Regions from separate parts of the Streptomyces similanensis genome, predicted to be linked through region 1. Evidence: riboswitches for the same ligand, from Rfam matches in the RefSeq annotation. Region 1 holds a riboswitch; each other region holds the start of a gene.
What was found. Region 1 has a riboswitch for cobalamin ahead of ABEB07_RS21755 (cobalamin biosynthesis protein). Riboswitches for the same ligand answer to the same signal wherever they lie in the genome.
Positions count from the first base shown of each region.

Region 2: another riboswitch for cobalamin. It lies ahead of ABEB07_RS12475 (CoA-acylating methylmalonate-semialdehyde dehydrogenase); the one in region 1 lies ahead of ABEB07_RS21755 (cobalamin biosynthesis protein).
Region 3: another riboswitch for cobalamin. It lies ahead of ABEB07_RS00230 ((2Fe-2S) ferredoxin domain-containing protein); the one in region 1 lies ahead of ABEB07_RS21755 (cobalamin biosynthesis protein).
Region 4: another riboswitch for cobalamin. It lies ahead of ABEB07_RS05050 (prenyltransferase/squalene oxidase repeat-containing protein); the one in region 1 lies ahead of ABEB07_RS21755 (cobalamin biosynthesis protein).

Region 1 is NZ_BAABKC010000064.1:55,593-60,566, reverse strand. Features, by position in the region: gene ABEB07_RS21770 (class II aldolase/adducin family protein) at 86-883, opposite strand; gene ABEB07_RS21765 (inorganic phosphate transporter) at 1,016-2,398, shown strand; gene ABEB07_RS21760 (hypothetical protein) at 2,433-2,663, shown strand; cobalamin riboswitch at 2,947-3,087, shown strand; gene ABEB07_RS21755 (cobalamin biosynthesis protein) at 3,192-4,220, shown strand; gene ABEB07_RS21750 (cobyric acid synthase) at 4,217-4,974, shown strand, end outside.
Region 2 is NZ_BAABKC010000037.1:241,309-246,282, reverse strand. Features, by position in the region: gene ABEB07_RS12485 (enoyl-CoA hydratase/isomerase family protein) at 1-196, opposite strand, end outside; gene ABEB07_RS12480 (acyl-CoA dehydrogenase family protein) at 193-1,341, opposite strand; gene ABEB07_RS12475 (CoA-acylating methylmalonate-semialdehyde dehydrogenase) at 1,348-2,871, opposite strand; cobalamin riboswitch at 3,062-3,235, opposite strand; gene ABEB07_RS12470 (nucleotide exchange factor GrpE) at 3,386-4,318, opposite strand; gene ABEB07_RS12465 (GNAT family N-acetyltransferase) at 4,397-4,951, opposite strand.
Region 3 is NZ_BAABKC010000001.1:50,223-55,196, reverse strand. Features, by position in the region: gene ABEB07_RS00240 (AfsR/SARP family transcriptional regulator) at 1-1,854, shown strand, start outside; gene nicT (Nickel transporter NicT) at 1,991-3,157, shown strand; cobalamin riboswitch at 3,222-3,343, shown strand; gene ABEB07_RS00230 ((2Fe-2S) ferredoxin domain-containing protein) at 3,404-3,787, shown strand; gene ABEB07_RS00225 (enoyl-CoA hydratase/isomerase family protein) at 3,915-4,967, shown strand.
Region 4 is NZ_BAABKC010000012.1:46,391-51,364, forward strand. Features, by position in the region: gene ABEB07_RS05035 (class I SAM-dependent methyltransferase) at 1-351, opposite strand, end outside; gene ABEB07_RS05040 (glycosyltransferase family 4 protein) at 345-1,760, opposite strand; gene ABEB07_RS05045 (TetR family transcriptional regulator) at 1,970-2,581, shown strand; cobalamin riboswitch at 2,867-2,994, shown strand; gene ABEB07_RS05050 (prenyltransferase/squalene oxidase repeat-containing protein) at 3,116-4,348, shown strand; gene ABEB07_RS05055 (SCO2322 family protein) at 4,345-4,974, shown strand, end outside.

The DNA.
Region 1 (4,974 bases):
CCAGTGTCACGGTGTACCGGCTCACCGGCCAGCGGAAGGAAGGGTCGGAGTGACATGCCCCTGCGGGTTCCAGGATGCGCGGGGTTCATCCCTCGGCGGGCGCGGGTCGCGGGCGTTGGCCGTAACCGCGCAGGCGTCCGGTGGCCTGTTCCAGCTGTTCCGGGGTCAGCAGGGAGGGGGTGCGGCCGGGGATCGCGGAGGCGGTCAGCCACAGGCGGCACATCCACTCCAGCTGGGCGGTGCGGTCGTACGCCTGGTCGAGGGTGGCGCCGTAAGTGAGGGCGCCGTGGTTCTGGAGCAGGCAGCCGGAGCGGCCGTCGAGGGCGCGGAGCACGTTTCCGGCCAGTTCCTCGGTGCCGTACGTCGCGTACGGGGCGACCCGCACCGGTCCGCCGAGCGCGCCCGCCATGTAGTGGACGAGCGGCAGCTCGGCGACGAGGGTGGAGACGGCCGTGGCGTGCACGGCGTGGGTGTGGACGACGGCGCCCGCGTCGGTGGCGCGGTAGACGGCGAGGTGCGTGGGCAGTTCGCTGGTCGGCGCGAGCGAGCCGAGCACCTGGCGGCCGTCGAGGTCGACGCCGGTCACGTCGTCGGGGGTGAGCCGGTCGTACGGCACGCCGGTCGGGGTGACCAGGACGGTGTCGCCGATCCGGACGGACACGTTGCCCGAGGTGCCGACGACCAGTCCGTCGGCGACGGTGCGGCGCGCGGCCGCCACCAGCTCGCGCCAGGCGCGGGCCTCCTCGGCACGGACCTCGCGGCGGCCGTCCGGTCCCGGACGCTCGCCGGGCCGTCGTCCGTCGCGTCGCGGACGCTCGCCGGGCCGTTCTCCGTCGTGTTCCGGGCGGGCGCCGGGCCGTCCCTCGTCGCGTTCTTCAGCCATGGGGCGATCCTGCCAGCGGTGTGAAGTGTGCAACAGAATCGGACACCGCCCATACCGCGCCAGTTCATCTTCCGTTCACCCTGGTTACCTACGTTCAACGAGCCAATGACGCTCGAACGATTGCCTGGGTAAATGGAAAGCTTCTCGCTGATCCTCGCGATCGTGGTGATAACCGCACTCGCGTTCGATTTCACGAACGGTTTCCACGACACCGCCAACGCGATGGCCACCACCATCTCCACCGGCGCGCTCAAGCCCAAGGTCGCGGTGGCCATGTCGGCCGCGCTGAACCTGGTGGGCGCCTTCCTCTCCGTGGAGGTCGCGAACACGATCTCCAAGGGCCTCGTCGACGAGGCCGGCATCCGTCCCGAGGTCATCTTCGCCGCCCTGGTCGGCGCGATCCTCTGGAATCTGCTGACCTGGCTGGTCGGGCTCCCCTCCAGCTCCTCGCACGCCCTCATGGGCGGTCTGATCGGCGCCACCGTCGCCTCCGCCGGCATCGGCGCGGTGCACGGCGACGTGCTGGTCACCAAGGTCATGATCCCGGCCGTCGCCGCCCCGATCGTGGCGGGCCTGGCCGCGCTGGCCGCGACCCGGCTGTCGTATGCCATCGGCGGGAACGGCGACGGCGGGGCGAACGGCAAGGCGGCCGAAAAGGGCCACCGGGTCGGGCAGATCGCCTCCGCCGGTCTGGTCTCGCTGGCCCACGGCACCAACGACGCGCAGAAGACGATGGGCATCATCACCCTCGCCCTGATCGCCGGCGGCGCCATCGCCCCCGGCTCCAACCCTCCCACCTGGGTGATTCTCTGCGCGGGCCTGGCCATCGCGGCCGGCACCTACATCGGCGGCTGGCGCATCATCCGCACCATGGGCTCGGGCCTGACCGACCTCCGGCCGCAGCAGGGCTTCGCCGCCCAGACCAGCTCGGCCGCCGCCATCCTGGCCTCCTCCCACCTGGGCTTCTCCCTGTCCACCACGCACGTCGTCTCCGGTTCGGTGATGGGCGCGGGTCTGGGCCGCAAGGGCGGCGTGGTCCGCTGGTCCACCGCGGGCCGGATGGCCATCGCCTGGGTGCTGACGCTGCCCGCCGCCGCGCTGGTGGGCGCGGGCGCGGAGGCCGTGACGGGCCTCGGCGACTGGGGCACCGCGCTCGTCGCCGTGTTCCTCGTCGCCTCCTCCGCGGCGATCTGGAAGATCTCCCGCCGCCAGGTCGTCGACCACACCAACGTCACCGGCGCCGGGTCCGAGGAGCCGGCCGGCGTGGTGACCCAGGCGATCGCCGCCGTGGCGCCGCCCCCGGCCGCCCCGGTCCCCGGGATCCCGGCCCAGGCCGTCGGCGCCCCCGCCGCGGCGTTCGCCGCCCCGCTCGGCGCGGTCCCGGCCACGGCCGCCGGCCTGCTCACCGAGGACCTCGCGGCGACCATCCCGGCGCCGGCGTCCGCGCCCCGTATCGACCCGACGCCGTCGGCGACCCCCGCGAGCGCGGCGGTACCGCCGGCCGCGACCGTCTGAGTCCCGCACACCGGTCCCCCAAGGAAGCATCACCATGAAGATCGACTGGGCAGCCCTCGGCTCCGTCTTCGGCGTCAGCCTCGTGGCCACCGTGGGCCTGGTGGCCCTGTTCACCCTCGGCATCGCCGGCCTCTCCCGCCGTGAGCGGGCGGTGGCCACCGGTGCGGGCGGCGGGACGCTCGCCGTCACCGGCGCCTACGTCTGCTTCGCGGCGTGCGCCGCCGCGGTGGGCTACGGCATCTACCTGATCATGGGCAAGGGCTGACCCCGGGCCGGTCACCGCCGCGGCCGACGCCGCCGCCCCGACCGGCCCCTCAGCCTCCTCCCCCGCCCCGTGCAGGGACCGCCACCCAGCGGCCCGCGCGGGGCGGAGCCTTGTCCGGGGCGGGCCCGCGTCGAAGGGGTGGGAGGTGCGGGAGCGGCGGGGTGGGAGGCGCGGGACGACGGGTGCGCGGGCGCGCGCCGGGGCACGCCGGGGCACGCCGTCGCGCGGGGCCGGTGTGGGCCTCATCTCAGTCGTACGACGCAGGTCAACGGCAAGTTGACGGGTGTTCGCGGGGCGTGGTGGACTGCCGGGGCCATGTACGGCGGCAGGAGAGGAAGCCCGGTGCGAATCCGGCGCGGTCCCGCCACTGTGACCGGGGAGGAAACCCCCGGGAGCCAGGAACTCTCACCGCCGGTCTCGTCGAACCAGGGCGTGGACACCCTGAGTGAGGACATATCGCCATGCGCGGCTGCCGACCGAGAGTCACCAGCGACGACCCCCTGACCGTCCTCGCGGCGGGCTGACCCGATGGGTGCCGAGCGCGTCTTCGCGTACGGCGCCGCCGCCGGCCTCCTCGGCGACCTCCTCCTCGGCGATCCGCGCCGCGGGCACCCGGTCGCCGCGTTCGGCCGTGCCGCGGGCGCCGTGGAACGCGTGCTGTGGCGGGACCACCGCGGGTGGGGCGCTCTGCACACCGCGGTGTGCGCGGGCGGCGCCGCCGCGCTGGGCGCCGTCGCCGCCCGCGCCGTACGCACCTCCCCCACCGCCTCCGCCGCCCTGACCGGCGTCGCCACCTGGGCCGTCGTGGGCGGGACCTCGCTGGCCCACGAGGCCCGCGCCATCGGCCGCGCGCTGGAGTCCGGCGACATCGAGGCCGCCCGGGCGCGGCTGCCGCACCTGTGCGGGCGCGACCCGCAGGCGCTGGACGCCGACGGGATCGCCCGCGCCGTGGTCGAGTCCGTCGCCGAGAACACCTCCGACGCGGTGGTCGGCGCGCTCACCTGGGGCGCCGTCGCGGGCGTGCCGGGTCTGCTCGGGTTCCGCGCGGTCAACACGCTCGACGCGATGGTCGGCCACAAGTCGCCCCGCCACCTGCGCTACGGCTGGGCCTCCGCCCGGCTGGACGACGTGGCCGGCTGGCCGGGCGCGCGGCTGACCGCCGTCCTCGCCACCGTGGCCGGCGGCGATCCGCGCGGGGCCGTACGGGCCTGGCGCGCCGACGCCGGCCGGCATCCGAGCCCCAACGCCGGGCCGGTCGAGGCGTCCTTCGCCGGGGCGCTCGGCGTGCGCCTGGGCGGCACGCTGTCGTACGCGGGGCGGGTGGAGCACCGGCCGGTGCTCAACGGCGGCGGACGCGCCGTCCGGGCGGCCGACATCGACCGGGCCGTACGCCTCTCCCGGCGCGTGAGCTGGCTCGCGCTCGGCGCCTGCGCCGGCGCGCGCCTGCTGGGCGCCCGTCTCCCGCGCACCCCGGCGGCGAGCGGCCTCCGTTCGGCCCCCGCACCGGGCGGCGGTCGCCGCCCGCGCACCCCCGTGACGAAGGGACGTACCTCATGAGCGGCGGTCTGCTCGTCGCCGGAACCACCTCCGACGCCGGGAAGAGCGTCGTCACGGCCGGGATCTGCCGGTGGCTGGTGCGCCAGGGCGTCAAGGTCGCGCCGTTCAAGGGGCAGAACATGTCCCTGAACTCCTTCGTCACCCGCGAGGGCGCCGAGATCGGCCGGGCGCAGGCCATGCAGGCGCAGGCGTGCCGGATCGAGCCGACCGCGCTGATGAACCCGGTGCTGCTCAAGCCGGGCGGCGAGCAGAGCAGCCAGGTGGTGCTGCTGGGCAAGCCGGTCGGCGAGCTGAGCGCCCGCGGCTACCACGGCGGGCGCCAGCAGAAACTGCTGGGCACCGTGCTGGACTGCCTGGCCGAGCTGCGGGGCGCGTACGACGCGGTGATCTGCGAGGGGGCGGGCAGCCCGGCGGAGATCAACCTGCGCCGCACCGACATCGTCAACATGGGCATCGCGCGCGGCGCGCGGCTGCCGGTGCTCGTGGTCGGCGACATCGACCGCGGCGGCGTCTTCGCCTCCTTCTTCGGCACCCTCGCCCTGCTGTCCCCCGAGGACCAGGAGCTGGTCGCGGGGTTCCTCGTCAACAAGTTCCGCGGCGACGTCACCCTGCTCGAACCGGGCCTCGACATGCTGCGCGGGCTGACCGGACGGCACACCTACGGCGTGCTGCCGTTCCGGCACGGGCTCGGCATCGACGAGGAGGACGGTCTCCGGGTCTCCCTGCGCGGCGCCGTGCGGGAGTCGGTCGTCGC
Region 2 (4,974 bases), on a different contig from region 1:
TGTCACCGCCCGCGCACAGACCCCGCTCCCCCGCGCCGCTGACGACGACCGTCTCCACGGCCGGATCGTGCTCCCACTGGGCGAGCGCGGCGTCGATGCGGCGCACCATCTCGTGGGTGAGGGCGTTCAGGGCCTTGGGCCGGTCGAGGGTGATGTGGGCGGCGCGGCCCCGTGTGCGCAGCACGACGTCGCTCATCCGAACGCCTCCGTCAGACCGCGGGCCACGATGACGCGCATGATTTCGTTGGTTCCTTCCAGGATCTGGTGCACCCGCAGGTCGCGGACGATCTTCTCGATGCCGTACTCGCTGAGGTAGCCGTAGCCGCCGTGCAGTTGGAGCGCCCGGTCGGCGACGGAGTATCCGGTGTCGGTGGCGAACCGCTTCGCCATCGCGCACAGGTACGCCGCCTGCGGATCACCGCGGTCCAGGGCCTGGGCGGCCTGCCGCACCAGCGCGCGGGCGGCGGCCAGTTCGGTCGCCATGTCGGCGAGCCGGAAGCGCAGCGCCTGCGCGTCCAGCAGCCGCTGCCCGAACGCCTCCCGGTCGGCGAGGTGGGCGAGGCTGCGGTCCAGTGCGCTGCGGGCGCCGCCCAGGGAGCAGGCGGCGATGCCGAGGCGGCCGCCGTTCAGGCCGTTCATGGCGATCCGGAAGCCCTGCCCCTCGCGGCCCAGGAGCCGGTCGGCGGGCACCCGCACCCGGTCCAGGACGACCTGGCGGGTGGGCTGCGCGTTCCAGCCCATCTTGCGTTCGTCGGGTCCGAAGGAGAGCCCGGCGTCGTCCTTGTCCACGAGGAACGCGGACACCCCGTCGGCGCCCTCGCCGCCGGTGCGGGCCATGACCACGTACAGCTGGGAGGCGCCCGCGCCGGAGATGAACTGCTTGACCCCGGTGAGCACGTATTCCTCGCCGTCGCGGACGGCCCGGGTGGTCAGGGCGGCGGCGTCCGAGCCGGCGCCGGGTTCGGTCAGGCAGTAGCTGGCCAGGTCGTCCATCGCGCACAGCCGCGGCAGCCGGCGCTCGCGCTGGGCGGCGTCGCCGTAGTGGTCGATCATCCAGGCGACCATGTTGTGGATGGAGAGGTAGCCGGCGATGGCCGGGCAGCCGGTGGCCAGGGTCTCGAAGACGAGGACGCCGTCGGCGCGGCTGAGTCCGGAGCCGCCGGACTCCTCGCGGACGTAGACGCCGCCGAGGCCGAGTCCGGCCGCTTTGCGCAGCACGTCCACCGGGAAGTGCTTGTCGCGGTCCCAGTCCAGGGCGTGCGGGGCCAGGTGGTCCTGGGCGAAGTCGAGGGTGGTCTCGACGAGGGCCTGCTGGTCCTCGGTGAGCAGGGTGCTGGTCATCGTGGCTCAACCCATCGTGGGGATCGTGAAGCTGGCGCCTTCCCGCAGTCCTGCGGGCCAGCGCGAGGTGACCGTCTTGGTGCGGGTGTAGAAGCGGACGGCGTCCGGTCCGTGCTGGTTGAGGTCGCCGAAGCCGGACCGCTTCCAGCCGCCGAAGGTGTGATAGGCGACCGGGACCGGGATGGGCACGTTGACGCCGATCATGCCGGTGTTCACCCGCCGGGTGAAGTCGCGGGCGGTGTCGCCGTCCCGGGTGAAGATCGCCACGCCGTTGCCGTAGGCGTGCTCGCTGGGCAGGCGCAGGGCCTCCTCGTAGTCGGCGGCGCGTACGACGCAGAGGACGGGGCCGAAGATCTCCTCCTGGTAGACGCGCATCGAAGGAGTCACCCGGTCGAAGAGGGAGGCTCCGGCGAAGAAGCCCCTCTCGTGGCCGGGCAGTACGAAGTCCCGTCCGTCCACGACGAGTTCGGCGCCCTCCTCGACGCCCAGGTCGACGTAGGAGCGGACCCGGTCGACGGCGTCCCGGCCGACGAGGGGGCCGAAGTCGGCCTCGGGGTCGTCGCCGCGGCCGATGCGCAGCGTGCCGATGCGCTCCTTGAGCCGGGCCACGAGCGCGTCGGCGGTCTCCTCGCCGACCGGGACGGCGACGGAGATCGCCATGCAGCGTTCGCCGGCCGAGCCGTATCCGGCGCCGATGAGGGCGTCCACCGCCTGGTCGAGGTCGGCGTCGGGCATCACGATCATGTGGTTCTTCGCGCCGCCGAAGCACTGGGCGCGTTTGCCGTGGGCGGCGGCGGTGGCGTAGACGTGCGCGGCGACCGGAGTCGAGCCGACGAAGCCGAGGGCCGCCACACGGGGGTCTTCGAGGAGGGTGTCGACGCTCTCGCGGCCTCCGTTGACGACGTTCAGGACGCCGGGCGGCAGACCCGCCTCCAGGAAGAGTTCGGCGAGTCGCAGCGGTACCGAAGGGTCGCGCTCGGACGGCTTGAGGAGGAAGGCGTTGCCGCAGGCCAGCGCGGGGGCGGCCTTCCACAGGGGGATCATGGCCGGGAAGTTGAACGGGGTGATGCCGGCGACGACGCCCAGCGGGGCGCGCAGCGAATGGACGTCGATGCCGGTGCCGGCGTTGTCGGTGAACTCGCCCTTGAGCAGGTGCGGGATGCCGGCGGCGAACTCCACGACCTCCAGGCCGCGCTGGAGGTCGCCGTGCGCGTCGGCGACCGTCTTGCCGTGCTCGGCGGACAGCAGCCGGGCCAGCGCGTCCCGCTCTCCTTCCACCAGCTGGAGGAACCTCAGCAGGACGCGGGCGCGGCGCTGCGGGTTCCAGTCGCCCCACTCCGGCTGGGCCCGGACGGCGTCGGCGATCGCCGCCTCGGTCTCCGCGCGGTTCGCGAGGGGCACCAGGGCCTGGACCTCGCCGGTGTTGGGGTCGTACACCTCGCCGTGGGCTCCCGATGTTCCCGGGGTGTGCTTGCCGCCGATGAAGTGCGTCAACTCGCGCACGGGGGCGCGTTCGTGCTCGCGGGCCATGACTGCCTGCTCTCGTCAGGAAGGAGGGATCCGGGATGGCGCGCCCGGGCCCGCGTCCGCACACGGGTGGCGTACGGACGGGTGCCGGGGGCACGAGATCGCGTATGGCCGAAAGCCCCGTCAGACGGCGGGCTCACCAGGGTCGTGGGTACACACCGGTGCCATGCGTGTCAGCTCCATCCTCGTGGAAAACACGGAACATCCCGCGGCCGGTATCCTGACTCCCGGATCAGCGCGCGCCGTCCGCCTTCCCGACATCCAGCTCGTCAGTGGCGTACCGCTCGACGGCGTACTCCCCGGTCACAGTGGCGGGACCGTGCCGGAATCACACCGGCTTCCCTGCACCGCGGGCCTTGGTCACGACTATATAGTTGGGCGTCCTAGTAAATCCATCCCCGCGGGCGGCGTTGTGGATGACCGCACTCGCCCCGCGCCTGCGGGAGAGCCGAGAGGGCGGCGGCCGTGTGCGGTCGGCCGGAGACGCGGCGCGGGGTCGGCGGGGCGCGCGACCGGATTACTCGGAGGCAGGGAGCCGCCAGTCGAACGGGTAGAGGTCCGCCTCCCAGGAGGCGTCCGCGGCGAGTGCGGCCGCGTTCTCGGGTGGGCGCAGCAGGCAGCGATGGCGCACCAGTTCACGGCGCTCGGCCGGCGTCAGCAGCGCCTCGTTGGGGCCGAGGCTCCCTTCGGCGTCGTCGATGTCCTGGTGTCCGTCCGCGTTGACGCGTCTGCCCGCCTGCGTCCGCAGGTCCAGGCGAAAGCCGGTGCGCCACTGTGAGTTGTGGCCCCATCCGTGGGACTCGTCCACCGTCGGCCGGTGGCGGCGCAGGAAGGTCCAGTAGAGCGGGGAGCGGTCGGCCACGCCGCGCTCCGCGTGCCGCGCACCGGCCCGGACACGCACTCCCGCACGGCTGAACAGCAGCGGCCCCAGCCACAGACCGGGCCAGACCACCTCCGTGACGCGCACGGGCTCCTTGGGGTCCGCCGCCTGCTCGACCTCCACGATCTCGTGCAGGAAGGGGTCGAACGTGCCCGTCTCCTCGAACGCCACCAGCCCCAACCGGGCGAACAGGCGCAGGTATTGCTCCAGGCCGAGCGCCGGCCACTGATCGAGCGGGTGCAGCCGGTGGGCCCAAGGCACCTCGCCTCCCGCCTCGTAAGGCGGCTGCTGGGCCAGCAGCAGCACGTCGCTGACCCGGCTGAGGGCGTACAACTCCCAGCTCATGTCCTCGCGGAGAGTCGCCGGCCCGTCGAAGCCGTCATCGCACAGGCACTGCGCGGCCTTCGCCAGCCGAGCCGGATAGCCGGGCGAGGCGCGTGCGAGCCACGGCGTCACCACCGTCTCGAAGGCATCCGGGGCGCTTCCGTGGTCCCGCAGCGCCACGAAGAGCTCGTAGGCGTCGACCGGTTGCCGCTCCTCATCCATCACCGGTTGCCGCTCCTCATCCATCCGGGCAGGGTAGCGGCATCCAGGGCGGACCGGCTCGGTGGCCGGGGGCAGTCGCCCGACGGACGCGCGCCGGTGAGGTCAGCCGTTCCTACGCCGACGGCGTCCGGGCGGTACCGCCTTTCGCTCCTCCTCGGCGGTCGTGCCGGGCCAGGTGATCTCGAAGTACCTGACGCGTTCGTCCTGTCCGGCCGGTCGCATGCCGGCTGCCGTCATGACGTGCTGGGAGGCGATGTTGTCGTGGTCGGCGTCGCCCTGCACGCGGGTGACGCCGCGTGACCGGGCGAACAGCAGCAGGGCGCGCAGCGCTTCGGAGGCGTAGCCCTTGCCTCGGGCCGCCGGGACGAGGCCGTAGCCGATCACGACGCTGCCGTCGGCGGCCGCGGGTCCGTGGAAGCCCAGGCCGCCGATCGCCCGGCCGTCCTCGCGGCGACGGATCTCGTAGGCGCCGAACGGCTGTGGCGCACCGGTGCTCGCGCAGGCGTTCAGGAAGCGCTCGGCGGCGAACACGTCCCCGTCGGTGGGGTATCCGGACGCCCATCGGGCGCCGCCGGCCGGCTCGCCCGCCACCACTCGCTCGGCTTCGCCGACGGTCATCGGATGCAGCACGAGCCGCTCGGTCACCAGATCGTCCATGACATGGAGGTGTATCACGCGAT
Region 3 (4,974 bases), on a different contig from region 1:
GCCACCCGCGTACGCGCCCTGGGTGTGCGGGAGTTGGCCGTCCGTCTCGGCGACCGCTTCCGGGTGCTGACCTCCGGGCAGCGGACCGCGCCCGCCCGCCAGCGCACCCTGCGCGCGATGATCGACTGGAGCTGGGAGCTGCTCGGCCCGCCCGAGCGCGCCGTCCTCGCCCGCCTCGCCGTGCACAGCGACGGCTGCGACCTCGACGCGGCGGAGGCGGTGTGCGCGGGCCCGGACGTGTCCGGCGCCATGGTGCTCGACCTGGTCACCCGACTCGTCGACAAGTCCCTCGTCGTCGTCACGGACGGACCCGCGGGCCCGCGCTACCGGCTCCTGGAGTCGGTCGCCGCGTACTGCGTCGAGCGGCTGCGCGAGCGCGACGAGGAGAGCGCCGTACGCGAGCGCCACCTGCGCCACTACCTGGCCCTGGCCGAACACGCCGAGCCACACCTGCGGGGCGCGCGCCAGCGGGACCGGCTCGCCCGGCTCGACGCCGAGGCGGGCAACCTGCGCTCCGCGCTCGACGAGGCGGTACGACGGGCCGCCGCCGGGAACGCCGAGGAGGCCGTACGGCTCGCCGCCGCCCTGTCCTGGTGGTGGTTGCTGCGCGGACGTCTCACCGAGGGCCGCCGCGCGCTGACCGCCGTCCTCGCGGCCACCGCCGCCCCCGGCCTCGAACTCACGCTCCTGCACAACGCGTTCGTCCTGTTGACCGGCGAGCGCACACCGCTCCCGCCCACCGAACCCGCGTCCGCTCCCACGCACCCTCTCGTGCCCGACCCGCCGCACCTCCGCCGGGCCCGGGCGCTGTGGCTGAACGCCTACGGCATGTTCAGCGTCGGCGACCTGGCCGCCGCCGACGCGCTGAACACCCGCGCCCTCGCCCGTTTCGAGGCCGCGGCGGAGCGGTGGGGCGTCGCGGCGGCGCTCGGACTGCGCGCGGCGCTCGCCCTGGTCCGCGGCGACCTGGACCGACTGGCCCGCGACGGGGAGCGCAGCCGGGAGCTGTTCCGCGAACTGGGCGATCGTTGGGGCGAGTTGCAGAGCGTCTCGCCGCTCGCCGCGCTCGCCGAGATCAAGGGCGAGTACGGGCGGGCGGAGCACTGCCAGCGCGAAGGGCTCGTCATGGCGGAGGAGTTGGGTCTGCGCGCCGAGGTGTCGGCCCGGCTCTCCGGACTCGGCCGTCTCGCGCTGCTCGCCCGTGACTTCGGCCGGGCGCGCGCACTGCACCAGCGGGCCCGGCGTATCGCCGTCGAGCAGGGCTACAAGTACGGGGAGATCCACGCCGACATGGGGCTGGCCCTCGGCGCGCGGCGGCACGGCGACCTCGCCGAGGCCGAGACGCGCCTGCTGCGCATCCGCGACCACCACGCCGACGTCTCCTCCCCGGCGGGCGACCACCTCCTCCACGCCGAGCTGGGCTTCCTCGCCGAACTGCGCGGCGACGCCGGCCGCGCCGCCGCCCACCATCTGCGCGGCCTCGCGATCGCCCGCACACTGGACGAGCCGCGCGCCCTCGCGCTCTGCCTGGAGGGTCTCGCGGGCACGGCCGTCCTGGCCGGGGACCGCACCGGCGCCGTCCGCGCGGCCCGGCTCCTCGGCGCCGCCCACGCCGCGCGCCGTGACGCGGGCGCGCCGCTGCCGCCCGCCGAACGCGGCGACGTCGACCGCGTCACCGCGGCGGCGCGGGCCGTCCTGGGCGTACGCGCCTTCGACCAGGTGTTTGAAAAAGGCACGTCCCTGAGCCCGGCCGAGGCCGAGCGCCGGGCCCGCGCCGCACTGCCCCAGTCGGCGGACCGGACGGACCAGCCGGGCCGGGCGGACGCGACCGACCGGCCGGGTCAAGCGGCCTGACCAGCCTTGACCCTGTCTTTGCCACCTCTTCGTTGTAGTTGCGAGTCATGTGCAGAAACGTGGAATGCGCACACCGCACAGACACCCCGCACAGACACACCGCACAGACATCCCGCACAGTGAGGCCGGCACCCCCATGAGCACCGCCCCCGACTCCGCACCCCCGCGCCCGGCCGTCCCGGACGGCGGGCCGCGCCTGTCGTGGCACCGTGTCCGCGCGTCCATGACCCGCAAGGAGTGGGCCGGCGTCGGCGGTATGGCGGGCTTCGTCCTCGCCCTGCACGTCATCGGCTGGGGCACCCTGGTCGGGATCGTCGCCCCGGAGCACTACAGCCTGGGCACCAAGACCTTCGGCGTCGGCATCGGCGTCACCGCCTACACCCTCGGCATGCGGCACGCCTTCGACGCCGACCACATCGCCGCGATCGACAACACCACCCGCAAGCTGATGGGCGAGGGCAGGCGTCCGCTGTCGGTCGGCTTCTGGTTCTCCCTCGGCCACTCCTCGATCGTCTTCCTGCTCGCCCTCCTGCTCTCGCTGGGCGTCAAGGCGCTGGCGGGACCGGTGGAGGACGACGGCTCGACGCTGCACGCCGTCACCGGCTGGATCGGCACGACCGTCTCCGGGACCTTCCTCTACGCCATCGCGATCGTCAACCTGCTGATCATGGCCGGCATCTGGAAGGTGTTCCGGCAGATGCGCACCGGGCACTTCGACGAGGTTGCGCTCGAAGAGCAGTTGAACAACCGCGGCTTCATGAACCGCCTGCTGGGCCGGCTGACGAAGACGATCACCGAGCCGTGGCAGATGTACCCGCTGGGACTGCTCTTCGGCCTCGGCTTCGACACCGCGACCGAGATCGCCCTCCTCGTCCTGGCCGGGTCGGGAGCGGCCTCCGGGCTGCCCTGGTACGCCATCCTGTGCCTGCCCGTCCTGTTCGCGGCGGGCATGTCGCTGCTGGACACGATCGACGGCTCGTTCATGAACTTCGCCTACGGCTGGGCGTTCTCCAAGCCGGTCCGCAAGGTCTACTACAACCTCACGATGACCGGCCTGTCCGTCGCCGTCGCGCTCATCATCGGCACGGTCGAACTGCTCGGCCTGCTCGTCGACCAGGCGGGTCTGCACGGCGCGTTCTGGAACTGGATCGCGGGGCTCGACCTGAACGTCGTCGGCTACGTCATCGTCGGCCTGTTCTTCGCCACCTGGGCCGTCGCCATCGTGGTGTGGAAGACGGGCCGCATCGAGGAGAAGTGGGAGGCGGGCATGGCCCGCGCGACGGCGTCGGCCGAACCGGAGTGACCCGGCGGCCGGAGACCGACGGCGCTGATGCGATGATGACCGCCGACATGGGCGACGGCGGCCCGAGGAAGTCGGTGTGAATCCGACGCGGTCCCGCCACTGTGACCGGTGAGCGAGTTCCGGCAGGCCACTGCCCCCAGCGGGTGGGAAGGCGGGGCGAGCGGCGATCCGGGAGCCAGGAGACTCACGCGGTCGCCCCCTCGATCGACACCGGGGCGGATCTCCCCGGGAGGGGAGCGGTGCGGCGTGTCCGAACAGGGCGTGAGGGAGAGGGCGGGCGGCGAACCGGTGCCGTGCCGGATCGTCGTGTGCCGGGACTGCTGCTGCGGCAGTCCCAAGGTGCCGGGCGTCGACCACGCGGCGCAGACCGCCCGACTGCGGGCGGCGGCGCCGGTACGGATCTCCGACTGCCTCGACGTGTGCGACCAGGCCAACGTCGTCGTCGTACAGCCGTCCGCCGCAGGCCGGGCCGCCGGGGCGCGGCCGGTGTGGCTGGGGCTGGTCAACGACGCGGACGCGACCGAGGACATCGTCACCTGGGTGCGCGCCGGCGGCCCCGGCGTCGCGCCCCGGCCGGACATCCTCGACCTGTACGCCTTCACCCCGCCACGCCGCCGCACGGACCCCTGAAGCCGTGGCCGTACCCCGGACACCGCGCCGAGAAGACCGTCCGCGACCAGCGGGTGCACCAGACCAGGGAAGGAACCAACGAGAACATGCGCGTCATCGTGGCCCGCGGCCTGACGGAGGCGTTCGGATGAGCGCCACCGAGGCCCCCGTCCTCTTCCACACCGCCGGACGGGCCGCCCACATCACCCTCAACCGGCCCCGAGCCATCAACGCGCTCACCCACGAGATGGTGCGCCGCATCGACGCCGCGCTCACCGTCTGGGAGCACGATCCGGCGGTGGAGACCGTCGTCGTCAGCGGCGCGGGGGAGCGGGGTCTGTGCGCGGGCGGTGACATCCGCGCCATCCACGACGACGCCCGTGACGGCGACGGTTCGGCGGCCGCCGCGTTCTGGCGCGACGAGTACCGGCTCAACGCCCGGATCGCCCGCTACCCCAAGCCGTACGTCGCCCTCATGGACGGCATCGTGATGGGCGGCGGCGTCGGCGTCTCCGCGCACGGCAGCGTGCGGATCGTCACCGAGCGCTCCCGGATCGCCATGCCCGAGACCGGCATCGGCTTCGTCCCGGACGTCGGCGGCACCCACCTGCTGGCCCTCGCCCCGGGCGAACTGGGCACCCACCTCGCCCTGACCGGCGCGCAGATCGGCGCCGACGACGCCCTGCTGTGCGGCCTCGCCGACCACTACCTCCCCTCCACCCACCTCACCGACCTCCTCACCGACCTCGCCGACCTGCCCGTGCACGACGCCCTGGAACGCCACGTACAGCAGCCCGCGGAAGGCGAGTTGGCCGCCCGGCGGGAGTGGATCGACGCCTGCTACGCCGCCGACACCGTCGAGGAGATCGTCGACCGGCTGCGCGGCTACGGCGAACCGGCCGCCGAACAGACCGCGAAAACCCTGCTGACCAGGTCGCCCACCTCCCTGAAGGTGACCCTCGCCGCGCTGCGCCGGGCCCGCCGCCTCGGCTCGCTGGAGCGGGTCCTCGACCAGGAGTACCGCGTCTCCCGCGCCTGCCTGCGCGGCCCCGACCTGGTGGAGGGCATCCGCGCCCAGGTCATCGACAAGGACCGCGACCCGCACTGGTCGCCGCGGACCCTGGCCGAGGTCCCGGAGGCCGACGTCGAGCGTTTCTTCGCACCCCTCGGCGACCGGGAACTCGGGCTGGCCTCGTCCTGAGGGCGCC
Region 4 (4,974 bases), on a different contig from region 1:
GCCGCCGGGCTTGAGCACGCGGACCATCTCGGCGAGGACGCCCTTGTCGTCGGGGATGTGCTCCATCACCTCGGAGATGATCACGACGTCGAAGGACTCGTCGGGGAAGGGCAGGTGGAGGGCGTCGCCCTCCATGGCGGTGGCGGTGGCCCCGGCGGGCGCCTCGCCGGCCTCCTTCATCGCGGCGAACCACTTGGCGACCTCGCGGATCTCCTCGCCGTTCTGGTCCAGCGCCACGACCTGCGCGCCGCGCCGGTAGCACTCGAACGCGTGCCGGCCGGCGCCGCAGCCGAGGTCCAGGACGCGGTCGCCCGCGGCGAGCGGGAACCGGGAGAAGTCGACGGTCAGCACGTGGCCCTGCTTTCGGTGTGCTCGGAGTGGTCGCCGGTGGTCGGGGCGGCCGCCGCGGGGCGGCCGGTGGTCGGGGGCGCGGGGCGCGCGGGCGTGGCCGGGGCGGCGATGGCCTCGCGGTAGCGGGCGACGGTGCCCTCGGCGGCCCGGGCCCAGGTGAAGTGCGCGAGGACCCGCGCGCGGCCGGCGGCGCCCAGGCGCGTCCGCAGCTCCGGGTCGCCCAGCAGCCGGGTCAGCGCGGCGGCCAGCGCGCCGGGCTCGCCCGGCGGCACCGCGAGGCAGGTCTCGCCGTCGCGCCCGGCCACCTCCGGGATGGCGCCGCCGGTGGTGGCGACCAGCGGGGTGCCGGTGGCCATCGCCTCGGCGGCCGGCAGCGAGAAGCCCTCGTACAGCGACGGCACGCAGGCCGCCTCGGCGGAGCGCACCAGGTCGACCAGTTCGGCGTCGGAGATGCCCTTGACGAAGTCGACGGCGCCTTCCAGGCCGTAGCGCTCGATCGCCTGGGCGACGGGGCCCTCCGCGGGCCGCTTGCCGACGACGACGAGGTGGGCGGCGGGGTGTTCGGCGCGCACCTTCGCCAGCGCCTCGACCAGGAAGACCAGTCCCTTGAGCGGGACGTCGGCGCTGGAGGTGGTGACGATGCGGCCGGGCACCTTCGCCACCGACGGGTCGGGCGCGAACAGGTCGGTGTCGGCGCCGATGTGGACGACGTGGATGCGGTCGGGGCGCACCCCGAGGTGGTCGACGATCTCCTGGCGGGAGGTGCCGGAGACGGTGAGCACGGACGGCAGCCTGCGCGCGACCCGCTTCTGCATGCGGGTGAAGGCGTACCAGCGGCGTACGGACCACTGGCGCTGGCGGGTCTGCGCGGCGTCCAGCTCCAGTTGCCGGTCCACGGTGATGGGGTGGTGGATGGTGGTGACCAGGGGCGCGCCGACGTCGCCGAGGAGGCCGTAGCCGAGCGTCTGGTTGTCGTGCACGACGTCGAACTCGCCGCGGCGGGCGCGCAGATGGCGGCGGGCGCGCAGCGAGAAGGTCAGCGGTTCGGGGAAGCCGCCGGTCCACATGGTGGCGACCTCCAGTGCGTCGACCCAGTCGCGGTACTCGTCGCGCTTCGGGGTGCGGAAGGGGTCCGGCTGGCGGTAGAGGTCGAGGCTGGGCAGCTCGGTGAGGCTCAGGCGCTGGGCGGCCGGGCCGTCGAGGGCGTCGAGCACGGGGTAGGGCTGGGAGCCGATCACCTCCACCCGGTGGCCGAGGCGGGCCAGTTCGCGGGAGAGGTGGCGGACGTAGACGCCCTGGCCGCCGCAGAACGGGTTGCCCTTGTAGGTGAGGAGCGCGATTCCGAGCGGTCGCCCGCCGTCGGCTGCGAGGCCCTGCGAGGACTCCGCCTGACTGGCCTCAGCGGACACTCTGGGCCCCCTTCTGACTGCGCTGTCCCGCGAGGTTACGCCGGGTCGTCGATCTAGAACAAGTTTCAGACTTGATCGTCCAGGAAGCTCCGAATCTACCGGCAGGTAGCCTCGCCGCAAGGCGGTGGAACGGGTGATTCACGCCACGGCCGGGGCCCTGGCATGCTGTCTGGTCGCACGCCCTCACCGAATGTCACGGAACGGGACCCATGCCTGCGGAGATCCGTATCACGCGCCCCTGCCCGGCACCCCTGACCGAGCGGCAGGAGGCCCGCCGGCGCCGCATCCTGCACGCCAGCGCGCAGCTGGCCTGCCGGGGCGGGTTCGACGCGGTGCAGATGCGGGAGGTGGCGGAGTCCTCGCAGGTCGCCCTCGGCACGCTCTACCGGTACTTCCCGTCCAAGGTGCACCTGCTGGTGGCCACGATGCACGACCAGCTGGAGCGGATGCGCGGCACCCTGCGCGCCAAGCCGCCGGCCGGTGCGACCGCCTCCGAACGGGTGACGGAGACCCTGCTCCGCGCCTTCCGCGCGCTGCGGCGCGAGCCCCGGCTCGCCGACGCGATGGTGCGCGCCCTGACCTTCGCCGACAGCGGCGTCACGGCCGAGGTGGAGCGGGTGCACCGGCAGACGACGGCGATCATCCTGGAGGCGATGGGGCAGGACGCCGACCCCACCGACGAGCAGCTCTCCGCGATCCGGGTCATCGAGCACACCTGGCACTCGGCCCTGATCACCTGGCTCGCGGGCCGCGCGTCCACGGCCCAGGTCGAGACGGACGTGGCGACGGCCTGCCGGCTGATCGATCTGACGCGGGCGTGAAGAAGGCGCGAGGAACCCGCAGAAAACCTACGAGACGGGTTCCCTTCGCCGGTATTGCCCGGATCAGGTACTAGGGGTCGCCGTCCAGCCCAGTCCTTGCGGCTTTCCGGCCTCTCAGCCCGTCCGTCGACGTCGGCCCCGGCGGATGCGTGACGCGTCTCGCCCAAGTCGGCTACTCCGGTCGAACTCCCTCACTCGCCTCGTAGGCCACTTCCAGGATGAACCCGCCGCAACCGGTACGCAACCCCCCAACGAGAGTGAGGGAAGGGCGGGGAAAGATTGCCGGATTTCACCGGCCGGTAAAGTGACGGCGTCGTCATCACAGCCGTACGAGGGGAAGCCGGTGCGAATCCGGCGCTGACCCGCAACCGTGAGCCGCCCCGAGGGCGGCGAGCCGGACTGCCTCGTACGGCCCGTGACCGGCTCACGTGCGTCGGCGCCCGCCGCCGCACGGCGCCGTCGAGGTATACGGAGCCGAGCTGCGGGGATGCCCCGTGCTGTCCGGCTCCCCACAGGGAGAGGCATCCGCCGATCATGAACATCCGCCGCTGCGCCGCGGCCCTGGCCGCCGTCGCCGTGATCGGCATACCGGGCCCCGCCTTCGCCGCCGGCTCGTCGCCTTCCCCGACCGGGCCGGCCACCCTGCCCGCCGGGCTCTACGGCGACACCGACCCCAAGTACGACGGCGTGTGGCGGCAGTCCCTCGCCCTGCTCGCCCAGCACACCGCCGGGGTGCGGCCCGCCGCCCGGGCCGTGGACTGGCTGACCGGGCAGCAGTGCGCCGACGGCGCTTTCGCCGCCTTCCGCGCCGACCCGGCCCGCGCCTGCGACGCCAAGGTCATGGTCGACACCAACAGCACGGCCGCCGCCGTCCAGGCCCTCGCCGCGCTCGGCGGGCACGACGCCGCCACCGGCAAGGCGGTCGCCTGGCTGAAGTCCGCGCAGAACAAGGACGGCGGCTGGGGCTACACGCCCGGCGGCCCCAGCGACACCAACTCCACCTCGGTCGTCGTCGGCGCGCTCGCCGCGACCGGCGAGAAGCCCGCCGCCGTCCTGAAGGACGGCAAGTCCCCCTACGACGCGCTGCTCGGCCTCGCCCTGCCGTGCTCCGGCGACGGCGCGGGCGCGTTCGCCTACCAGCCGGACAAGAAGGGCGAGCTGGCCGCCAACGCGGACGCGACCGCCGCGGGCGTCGTCGCCGCCCTCGGCCAGGGCCTGGCGGCCACGGGCGCGAGCAAGGGCGGCGCGGCCCGGTGCTCCGGCTCCGGGAAGCCGACGGCCGCGCAGGCCGCCGCCAACGGCGCCGCCTACCTCGCGCACCAGGTCGCCAAGAACGGCTACCTCACCTCCGTGCTGCCCGGCGCCACCGCCCAGCCCGACTACGGCAACACCGCCGACACGGTCGTCGCGCTGGCCGCGCAGGGCGGGACCGCGCAGGCGAAGAAGCCGCTTCAGTGGCTGGAGCAGCACTCCGAGGCGTGGGCCAAGCAGAGCGGCCCGGCCGCCTGGGCCCAGCTCGTCCTCGCCGCCCACGCCACCGGCACCGACCCGCGCGACTTCGGCGGCCTCGACCTGGTCAAGGCGCTCAACGCCACCGGCCCCGCGCCGCGGTCCACCGACGCGCCCACGCCCGGCGAGGCCGCCGGGACGTCGGCGAAGAGCGGCGGCGGCCACGCGTTGTGGTGGACCGGCGGCATCCTCCTTCTCGTCGTCGTCGCCGTCGGCGTCATGCTGGGCGGCCGCCGCAAGCGGGGGCAGCAGCCGTGACCGGCCGCCCGCGCCCGCCGTACGCCCTGCCCGTCCTGCTGCTGGCCGCCGCCCTCCTGCTGGTGGCGGCGGGCGCGGGCACGGCGCAGGCCGTGGGCTACCGCTACTGGTCCTTCTGGGACCGGGACGGCGGCCGGTGGACGTACGCCACCGAGGGGCCCTCGACGGCCCGTCCGGCCGACGGCGACGTGCAGGGGCTGCGGTTCGCGGTCAGCGAGGACTCCCAGGACGCGGCCCGGCCGCGCGGCGCGGCCGACTTCGCCGCGATCTGCGCGGGCACGCCGGCCCGGCACGGCCAGAAGCGGGTGGCGCTCGTCCTCGACTTCGGCACGAAGGCCGACGCCCCGGCCGGCGAGGCCCCGCCCGCCGCGCGCACCGCCTGTGCCCGGGTGTCCTCGGACGCGACGACGGCGGAGGCGCTGGCGGCGGTCGCCAAGCCCCTGCGCTACGACACCAACGCCCTGCTGTGCGCGATCGCCGGCTACCCGGCGAAGGGCTGCGGCGAACAGGTCTCGGGCAAGGGGCCGGACGCGGGCAAGGGGCCGGAGACGGCCGCCGCGAGCGGTGCGTCCGGGAACTCCGGGGACTCCGGTAACTCCGGTGGGAAGGGCGGCGGGCCGTCGGTC